2 regions of the Sphingomonas sp. AAP5 genome follow, and region 1 is predicted to be linked to the other one. Evidence: riboswitches for the same ligand, from Rfam matches in the RefSeq annotation. Region 1 holds a riboswitch; the other holds the start of a gene.
The links. Region 1 has a riboswitch for cobalamin ahead of cobW (cobalamin biosynthesis protein CobW). Riboswitches for the same ligand answer to the same signal wherever they lie in the genome.

Region 1 (5,073 bases):
CCAGATCGACCGGCGACAGCCCGCGCTGCGCGCCTGCCCAGGCCGCGCGATCCGATGTGGCGAGCGCGACCTGGAACACCGGCACGCCCGCCCCATCGAGCGGGGTGGTGCCGGTGTCTTCGCGCGCCGAGAACGCGGTCGCGTTGACGATCGCGGCAGGCGCGAGGCTCGCTACCCAGCGCCGCATCCAGCCGCTCGCTTCCGGGTCCTTGAGCGACGGCGCGAACAGCGCGAAGACGTCGCAGCCGCGCGCCTCGAACCTAGCTTGCAGCGCGGCGATCGGGTCGAGATCGGCGGCGGTGAGGTACGATCGGTAGAAGATGATCAGGATCCGCGGCCGCGTCGCGGTGAGCGCGAACGCCGCGGGACAGACGATGCCGCGCCCGGCTTGCCACCCCCCGACCGGCGCGATCGCGCGTGCGCCGTGGACCGGCCGGACATAGCAGCCTGACGCCAGCGCGAATTGCGCAAGCGCCGCCTGCGCCGCCGCCGCGCCGCCGATATCGCACAGCTGCGCGAGCCGATGCAGCGTCGAGACCGGCACCGTCGACGCGGCCTCGAGCCGTTCGTCGCGGCGTCCATCGGCCGGGATCACCGCCAGCGCGATTCCCTCGCGCCGCGCCAGCGCCGCGACCTGTTGCAACCCATAGGACCAATAGGCCGCGCCGCCGATCAGCCGGATCAGGATGCCCTTCGCGCCCGCCAAGGTGCGCTCGACATAGGTGTCGACCGACAGCGGGTGCGTCAGCTCGGCGAGATTGGCGAGCCGTACGCTCGGCAGCGCGGCATCGCCCGCATCCGCCACGGCGCTGCGCCACCCGGCCGCGAACGCGCCGAGATCGCTGTCGGAGAACGACAAGATCACGAGATCGGCGGCGTCCTGCCCCAGATCGCGCGGCGATGCGCTCTCCTCCAACCCGTGGGTTTCGCGGAAGATGACATGCATCGCAGCGTCAGCCCTGCAGCGCCGCCCGGATCGCTGCGGGGTCGAGCCGGTCGCGCTCGGCGATCACCACCAGGCGCGTGGCGCGGGGTTCATCGCTCCGCCACGGCCGGTCGTAATGCGTGCGGACACGCGCGCCGACGGCCTGGACCAGGAGCCGCATCGGCTTGCCCGCAACCGCGGCATAGCCCTTCACGCGCAGCACGTCGCCACCGCCGCCGAGCGCCTCGATCCGCGCGGCGAGGTCGTCGGGAGCGGCGATCTCGCCGAAGTCGAGCACGATGCTGTCGAAATCGTCATGCTCGTGATCGTCTTCGCCGTCATGATGCGACGGGCGCGCAGCGATATCGTCCTCTGCCGCCGCCCCGATGCCGAGCACGATGCGCGGATCGACCACGCCGTCGATCAGTTCGAGCACGGGCAGCGCGCGCGGCGTCTCGGCGGCGATCACCGCGCGCGCCGCAGCGATGCCCTCGGCACCGGCGAGGTCGCACTTGGTGAGGAGTACCATATCGGCGCAGGCGAGCTGATCCTCGAACACTTCGGACAGCGGGGTCTCATGGTCGATGCTGGGATCGGCGGCGCGCTGCGCATCGAGTGCCGCGAGATCGGGGGCGAAGCGGCCGGCGGCGACCGCCTCGGCATCGGCGAGCGCGATGACACCGTCGACGGTGATTCGCGAGCGGATCGCCGGCCAGTCGAATGCCTTGAGCAGCGGCTTGGGTAAAGCGAGCCCCGAGGTTTCGATCAGGATATGGTCGGGTCGCGGGTCGAGCGCGAGCAGGGTCTCGACGGTCGGGATGAAATCGTCGGCGACGGTGCAGCAGATGCAGCCATTCGCCAGTTCGACGATATTCTCCGCCGGGCAATCGGGGATCGCACAGCCCTTGAGGATATCGCCGTCGACGCCGAGCGTGCCGAATTCGTTGACGATCACCGCGAGCCGGCGACCGCCCGACTGGCGGATCAGGTGGCTGATGAGCGTCGTCTTGCCCGCGCCGAGAAAGCCGGTGACGATGGTAACGGGGATTTTCGTAAGATCGGACATCGGGATTCCCACGGCTCTGGCAACGACCGGCGGGGACCTCATGTCGGTCGGCGCACGCCTTCGATGGGCGCCGAAAGCCCCCCGCAAGCGCACACCGATGCGGCCCCAGCCACACAGGTTCGTCGCTCAGACGGAGAACCGTGCCGCAGCCATCCCCTGGGCCGAAGCAAGAGCGACCTTATCGCCGGCAGGTCTCCTGGCTTGCGGGTCAAAGCTCGGGCATCGCCTTCCCAGGAGCGCATCGCTGGATGCGGTATCCCAGTGGCTGCTCCTGAGTGGAGCCTGACGCCGTCGCTCACCGCTCACAGTTGCAGGGACAGCCGCGGATTTGGGGCGAACCCCGCACCGCATTCCCATTCAAGCCCCTCGCGGGGCACCGGCGCGATCATCGGGACGCGAAAACGCTTCCCGATCATGGTTGTAGCTCGGGCGCGACGGATTGCCAATCGGTCATTCGCGCGGCTGGCGATCATCGGCCGCCGGGATACGCCCTGCCTAGGCCGCGAGCTCTTCGCCCGGCAGGGTTTCGGTATCGATCTGCGCTTGCATCGCCGCGGGATAGCGTGCGCCCTTGAGCGCCCCCGCCGGAAAAAGACGGTCGACCGCAGCGACCAGATCGGCGGCGAGCGGGCGTTCTGCCGCGGCGAGATTTTCGGCGAGATGCGCCAGACTGGTCGTCCCCGGAATCGGCACGGTGAACGGCCGCTGCGCCAGCACCCAGCCGAGCGCGAGTTGCGCCGGTGTCAGCCCCGCTTGCGCGGCAAGCGCGTCGAAGTCCGCGACGGTTTTCAGATTCTGCGACAGCAGCGGCTCGACGAAGCGCGGCATCGGGCGGCGGATGTCACCCTCGGCATAGCTGTCGTCGTGGACCGCGCCCGCGAGCAGCCCACGCGCCACCGGCGAGAAAGCGACGAGCGCGATGTCGAGCTCGGCGCAGGTATCGAGCACGGCGACTTCGGGATTGCGCACTGCGGGCGAATATTCGGACTGCACCGCCCCGATCGGATGGACCGCGTGCGCACGGCGGATCGTCTCCGCGGACATTTCCGACAGCCCGATCGCGCCGATCTTGCCCGCTTCCTTCGCCCGCACCAACGCGCCGACCGACTCCTCGATCGGCACCTTCCGGTCGAGGCGGTGCATGTAATAGAGGTCGATATGGTCGGTCCCGAGCCGCCCCAGCGCGCCGTCGAGCGTGCGCGTGATCGCGGCTGGCGTTGCGTCGAGGATGCGTTTGCCGTCGACCAAGTCGAGCACGCATTTCGAGGACAGCGTGAATTCGGCGCGGCGATGCATCACCGCGCGCCCGATCAGCCGCTCGTTCTCGCCGCCGCCATAGAGCGCCGCGGTGTCGAGCAGCGTGTAGCCGAGATCGAGCGCCGCGTTGAGCAACCGCGTGCCGTCCTCCGCGCTCGGTGGCACGCCGTAAGCATGGCTGAGGTTCATGCAGCCGAGCCCGATCGCCGAGACGGTGAACGGGCCGATCGTGCGGGTCGGCAAGGTCATGGCAGCTCCGAATGCAACGGGCGGGTCAGCTCAATTCCTCGGGCCAATACAGCCGCATCGGATTGTCGACCAGAAGCTTGCGCTGCAACTCGGCAGTCGGAGCGATTCGCGGGATGACATCGACCAGCGTGCCGTCGTCGGGGATGCGATGCTCCATATTGGGGTGCGGCCAGTCGGTGCCCCACAGCACGCGGTCGGGGAAGCGCTCGACCACCGGGCGGATCACCGCGACGAAATCGTCGAACGGCGGGCCCTGCGGTGAGAGGCGTTCGGCGCCCGACACTTTGGTCCAGATGTTGGGGTGGTCGTCGAGCAGCTGCACGAAGCGCGTGATGTCGGCGCCGCCGGGGCCCTGCGCGATGTCGGGGCGGCCGAGGTGATCGACCACGATCGTCGTCGGGATCGCGGCGAGGAAGGGCTCGAGCTCCTCGAGGATATCGGCCTCGAAATAGACGACGACGTGCCAGCCGAGCGGGGCGATGCGGCGCGCGATGTCGAGGAACTTGTCCTTGGGCGCATCGTCGACGAGGCGCTTGAGGAAGTTGAAGCGCACGCCGCGGATGCCGCCGTCGTGGAGCCTCTGCAGTTCGGCATCGTCGATGTCGGGGCTGACCACTGCAACGCCGCGCGCTAATCCGTCGGACTTGGCGATCGCGTTGAGGGTGGCTGCGTTGTCGGTGCCGTGGCAGCTCGCCTGGACGATCACGTTGCGCGCGAAGCCGAGCTGGTCACGGAGCGCGAACAGCATTTCGGGCGTGGCGTCTTCGGGGTGATATTTCGCCTTGGGGCTGAACGGGAAGTCGGCCTCGGGTCCGAAGACGTGGACGTGCGCGTCGATCGCGCCGGGGGGCGGGGCGTAGGCGGGCGTGCTCGGCTGGTCGACCCAGGTCTTGGTGCGGCTCATGCGAAAACCTCTCCGTCCATCAATTTGCGCGCGGTGCGAAGCATGCCCGCCTCGACCGGCTGGCCGCCGGCGTCGATCGTCACGACGCATTCGGTGACGCCGCTCGGATGCTCGACGCCGAGCGTCTTGGCGTTGCCCTCAGGCACGTGGGCGAGCGCGGCGGCGGGCGAGCCCTCGATCAGGCACGCGGTCGCGACGCTGACCGCACCGAGCACGCCGATCGAGGCATGGACACGGTGCGGGATGAGCGAGCGCACCGCGATCGCGCCGCCATCCTTGGGGGCTGCGACGAGCATCATCTTGGGGACCGACTTTTCGGTGACGTCGCCGAGGTTCATCAGGGGGCCCGCCTTCAAGCGGATCGCCTCGATCTTCGTCTTCATCGTGTCGTTCGCGTCGAGCGTTTCCCGATCTTCATAGCCGGTAACGCCGACATCGGTGGCGGCGAAGACGACGCAGGGCATGCCGTTGTCGATCAGCGTGACCGCCACGCCGTCGATCGTGTCGACGCCGTTGCCGGTCGGCAGCAGCGCGCCGCACGACGATCCGGCGGTATCGCGAAACGCGAGCGAGATCGGCGCGGCGGTGCCGGGGACGCCGCTGATCGCGGCATCCCCGTCGTAGCGCACGCGGCCGTCCGGCGTCTGCAGCGTGGCCACGGCGACCTGTTCC
Region 2 (5,073 bases), 1.5 Mb from region 1:
CCGCGCGCGACGGCGGCGTCGGCGTCTATATCGACGGCGTCGCGCTGGGTAAGACCCAGGGCCTGAACGCTGCGCTGTTCGACATCGAGCGCATCGAAGTGCTGAAGGGTCCGCAGGGCACGCTGTTCGGCCGCAACACCGAAGGCGGCGCGCTGTCGCTCGTCTCGAAGGCCCCGACCGGCGTGTTCGACGCGCGCGTCACCGCTGGCATCGGCAATTACGGCGCCCGCAACACCGACCTGCACCTCGACCTGCCGAGCTTCTACAACATCTCGCTCAAGTTCGACGGCGTGTATCAGCATCAGGATCCGACGGTGAAGAACCGGCTCCAGGGTGCGACCGGCTGGAATTATTACGACCGCAAGGGCGGCCGCGTCGCAGCCCGCTGGCAGCCGATCGACGGCTTCACCGCTGACCTCGCTTATGATTATGCGAAGGACGAGAACAGCCCGAACTTCAGCCAGCTGCTCAACTACAACCCCGGCAAATATGCGGTCGGCTCCTACACCAACGGCGCGACCGGCGTCCTTGGCACCTCGCTGTTCGTGCCCGGCACCGGCACTGCTTGCGGCGGCACGATCACCGCAGCGCAGTCGGCGGCCGGGCGCCCGATCTGCGTCGCGCCCAAGGCGCCGCTCGTCGGCGTCCATCCCGAGCGCCAGTACATCTCCGATGTCGGCGTCCCGCAGCAGCCGAGCGTCGACATCACGCACGGTTTCTCGGCCAATCTGAAGTATAAGCTCGCACCGTGGATCGAGTTGCGCTCGATCACCGCATGGCGCGGCGTCAAGACCGATCAGTGGGACAACTCCGGCGGCCCAGAGCGCAGCTCGTTCTCGCCGTTCGTCGTCAACACCGCGAACCCGACCGCGATCAACACGACCGGCACGTTCAGCCGCTACAGCCTCTCGTTCCTCAAGCAGAACCAGTTCAGCCAGGAATTCCAGGCGGTCGGCAGCGTACCGCAGTTCGACTATGTCGTCGGCGCGTATTACTACACCGAACAGGCGAGCGAATATGCCGCCACCCCACTGACCAACCAGTGGAACGCCGATGGCACCGCCTATACGATCCGCAGCCCGATCCCGGGCAATTCGAGCGCGATCACGGGGGCGAACTCAGGCCTTCAGCGCTATGATGCATCGTGCAACAACACGCTGGCGGCCACCGCACCGCAATTCGCCAACAGCTGCCAGTTCATCACGCGCGCCAGCGCCGCGACCGACCACAACTATTCGGTGTTCGGCAATCTGACCTTCTCGCCCGAGGCGCTCGGCAACGTGCTGCACATCACGGCAGGCGGTCGCTGGACCAAGGACGACCGTCACGGCAGCCTCTACGTCATCAACAACCGTACCGATCTTGCCGGTGCGACCGGCGTCGTTGCACCGTTCGGCTTCAAGAACAGCATCAGCCGCTTCGATCCGATGTTCAACATCGCGTTCGACGCGACGCGCGACATCCACTTCTACGCAAAATATGCGACCGGCTTCCGCGCCGGTGGTGCGAACGACCGCTCGCTGCAGTTCAACGCCTTCGGTCCGGAAGCGGTCAAGTCGTACGAAATCGGCGCCAAGGCCGACTTCTGGGATCACCGCGCGCGCCTCAACGTCGCAGGCTACATCATGGATCGTAGCAACACGCAGTTCGACTTCGACTATTTCGACACCAACGGCTCGAGCCCGACCAACGGCGCGCATATCGAGCAGACCACCAATGCCGGCAAATCGAAGATCCGCGGCGTCGAGATCGACCTGACGGTGAAGCCGATCCCGCAGCTGACGCTGACCGGTTCGTATGCCTACACCTATTGGAAGGCACCTTCGGCCGTGAACCCGCTGACGCCGGGTGCGCCGCCGCAGCAGCTCTACATCGTCTACACGCCGAAGAATGCGGCCTCCGCCGCGCTCGACTATGTGCTTCCGGTGAATATCGGGGATGCCAGCGTCCGTCTTCACCTCGACGGCAACTATTCGAGCAGCCAGTACAGCTTCCAGCTCGAGAGCACCAAGACCGACGCCAGCTTCGTGATGAACGGGCGCCTCGCGCTCGCCGACATCGCGGTGAACGACCATAACAAGGTCACCGTCTCGGTCTGGGCGCGCAACCTGCTCGACACGACCTACGTCTATCGTCGCTCGTCGGCGAACTCGACGCCGGTGCAGAACTACAGCGCGACCGGTGCGCTGATTTCGACCGCATACGGCGGCATCCTCGGCGACTATGGCAATTTCAACGCGCCGCGCACCTACGGCTTCGAACTCTCCGCCAAGTTCTGATCCTGCGGGACTAGGCGGGAAGACCCGGTCCGAGCATTGCTCGGGCCGGATTTTTCTTTGCCTGCGCGGTTCAGCCGTGATCGACCAGCATATAGCCGACGCCGCGGATCGTCTCGATCGGGTCTGGCTCGCCGGCAGCATTCAAATGCCCGCGCAAGCGCCGGATGTAGGATTCGACGACATTGGTCGCGGGTTCGCCGTCGTAGCGCCACACGTTGCGATAGAACATCGCGCGCGTGACGATCGCATTCTTGTTGCGGATCAGTTCGCACAGCATTTGGAACTCGAGCTTGGGCAAAGCGAGCACACGCCCGCCGCGTTGTGCGCGATACTTGATTTCGTTCACTTCGATGTCGCCAGCGCGCATCACGCCGTGCCCCCCGCTGCGCGTCGCCCGCCGCAGGATCGCGCGCAACCGCGCCTCGATCTCGACCGCGGCGATCGGCTTGACGAGATAGTCGTCGGCGCCGCCATCGAGCCCGGCGAGCCGGTCGGGCAAATCGCCATGCACGCTCAGCAGCACGATCGGCAGATCGAGCCCGCGCTCGCGCAGCGTACGCGTGATCTCGACCCCGCCGACATAGGGCAGCACCAGTTCGAGCAGCACCGCGTCGAACGTTTCCTGCGTCGCCCGTGCGAGCGCGGTCCGGCCATCGCCGACGATCACGACTTCGTGCGCCAGCGCGCAGAGATCGCTCGCGAGCTGGCGCGGCGCGCGCGCATCGTCATCGGCAATCAGGAGACGCACCGCTAGACTCCCGCTCGAGGGTTCGTTTCTGCCCAGCGACCATAACCGAACCGCGCCGCATTGCACGGGCGGCGTAGCGCGACCGCGCGAGCTGATCCAGGTGATTGACCCGTTTCCGTCCCCCCGCTACGCGCCGTCCTGCGACAGGTTCCCCGGCGACGGGGATGAAAAGGGAACGGGAAAACCCCGGCTGCCCCTGCAACTGTAAGCGGCGAGTTGCCCGGCCATTTGCCATTGGGACCTTCGGGTCCTGAGAAGGCGGCCGGAACGACGGTGACCCGTGAGCCAGGAGACCTGCCCGTCGCAGTCGTCTTTCGACCGGCCAGGGTGCGCCGAGCGAACGGGGAAGACCCCGCGTGACGACATCGCCGACCTGCATCGTGCAGGCGGGATGGTTCGCGCCCTCCCCCTTGCGCGCTTCAGGTCTCCGACTGTCTACAAGCGGGGACTGCCATGAAACGATTCCACCCATCGACCTCGGGCCTGCTACTCGGCCTGCTGATCGCGACGCCGGCCTTCGCCGACACGCCGCCACGCCCCGACGATGCCCAGCAAGCGCCACGCCCCGATGCGGCGAGCGACATTCCGACCGACGCGAGCGCCGACATCGTCGTTACGGCGACACGCGTGCCGACCGCGATCGACCGCGTCGCAGCTTCGGTCACCGTGCTCGACAAGGCCGCGATCGACCGCAGCCAGGACATCGGCGTCACCGAAATCCTGGTCCGCACGCCCGGCGTCAGCATGTCGCGCAACGGCGGCTATGGCACCAACACCTCGCTGCGCATCCGCGGCGCCGAGACCGACCAGACCGTCGTCGTCATCGACGGGGTCAAGCTCAACGATCCCTCGTCGCCGGGCGGCGGCTATAATTTCGCAAATCTCCTCACCGGCGACGCGAGCCGGATCGAAGTGCTGCGCGGGCCGCAATCGATCCTGTGGGGCAGCCAGGCGATCGGCGGCGTCGTCAACATCGTCACCGCGCTGCCGCAAAAGCCGATCGAGGGGAGCTTCGACGTCGAGGCGGGATCGCGCGAGACGGTCAGCGCGCGCGCGGCGATCGGCGGCAAGACCGGGCCGCTGACCTTCCGAATCGGCGCGCAGAGCTTCACCACCGCCGGCATCTCCGCGATCGCGCCGGCGTTCGGCGGCACCGAGACCGACGGCTATACCAACCAGAGCGTGACCGGACGCGCCGAACTCAAGCTCGCCGACGGGATCAGCGCCGACGTGCGCGGCTATTATGCGCGCGGCCGCGTCGAGCTCGATGGCTTTGCCGGCGATTCGGCGGACTATTCGGTCGATACGCAATTCGTCGGCTATGCCGGGCTCAACGTCGATCTGTTCGGCGGGCGGCTGCGCAATCGCGTCGCCTATGGCTATACCGATATCCAGCGTGACAATTACAGCCCCGAGTTGCCACAACCGCTGACCTTCGCCGCGAACGGCCGCAACTCGCGGCTCGAATATCAAGGCAGCCTCGGCATCGCGACCGGCTGGGACGCGGTGTTCGGCGTCGAACACGAGGTTTCGCGCTTCCGCACCGTGTCGCCCGACGGCACGCTCGGCACGCCGATCCCGGCGCCCGACCGGGCCCGCGCCGCACTGACCGGCGTCTATGCCAAGCTCACCGCGACGGTGGCCGACGGGCTGACGCTCAGCGGCGGGGTGCGCAACGACGATCATAGCCGCTACGGCAGCAAGACGCTGTTCGAGGCGGGCGCGGTGTGGGCGCTGCGCAGCGGCACGACGCTGCGCGCGAGCTATGGCGAGGGCTTCAAGGCACCGACGCTGTACCAGCTCTTTTCCGAATACGGGAACCAGACGCTCCGGCCCGAACAGGCCAAGGGTTGGCAAGCCGGCGTCGAACAGCGGCTGCTCGGTGGCGCACTGACGCTCGGCGGCAGCTATTTCGAGCGCCGCTCGACCAACCTGATCACTTTTGCCAGCTGCCCTGACGTTCCGACGACGGCGGTGTGCTTTCAGCCCGGCACGACGATTGCGCGCTTTGGCTATTACGCCAACGTGTCGCGCGCACTCGCCCGC

Region 2: linked by a shared signal. The riboswitch ahead of E2E30_RS16730 (TonB-dependent receptor plug domain-containing protein) and the one ahead of cobW (cobalamin biosynthesis protein CobW) in region 1 are both predicted to bind cobalamin.

The regions. Positions count from the first base shown of each region.
Region 1 covers NZ_CP037913.1:1,109,932-1,115,004, forward strand. The annotation lists gene cobN (cobaltochelatase subunit CobN) at 1-946, opposite strand, end outside; gene cobW (cobalamin biosynthesis protein CobW) at 954-1,991, opposite strand; cobalamin riboswitch at 2,161-2,387, opposite strand; gene E2E30_RS05135 (aldo/keto reductase) at 2,487-3,497, opposite strand; gene E2E30_RS05140 (amidohydrolase family protein) at 3,523-4,401, opposite strand; gene E2E30_RS05145 (4-oxalomesaconate tautomerase) at 4,398-5,073, opposite strand, start outside.
Region 2 covers NZ_CP037913.1:3,616,077-3,621,149, reverse strand. The annotation lists gene E2E30_RS16740 (TonB-dependent receptor) at 1-2,279, shown strand, start outside; gene E2E30_RS16735 (response regulator transcription factor) at 2,350-3,027, opposite strand; cobalamin riboswitch at 3,156-3,343, shown strand; gene E2E30_RS16730 (TonB-dependent receptor plug domain-containing protein) at 3,481-5,073, shown strand, end outside.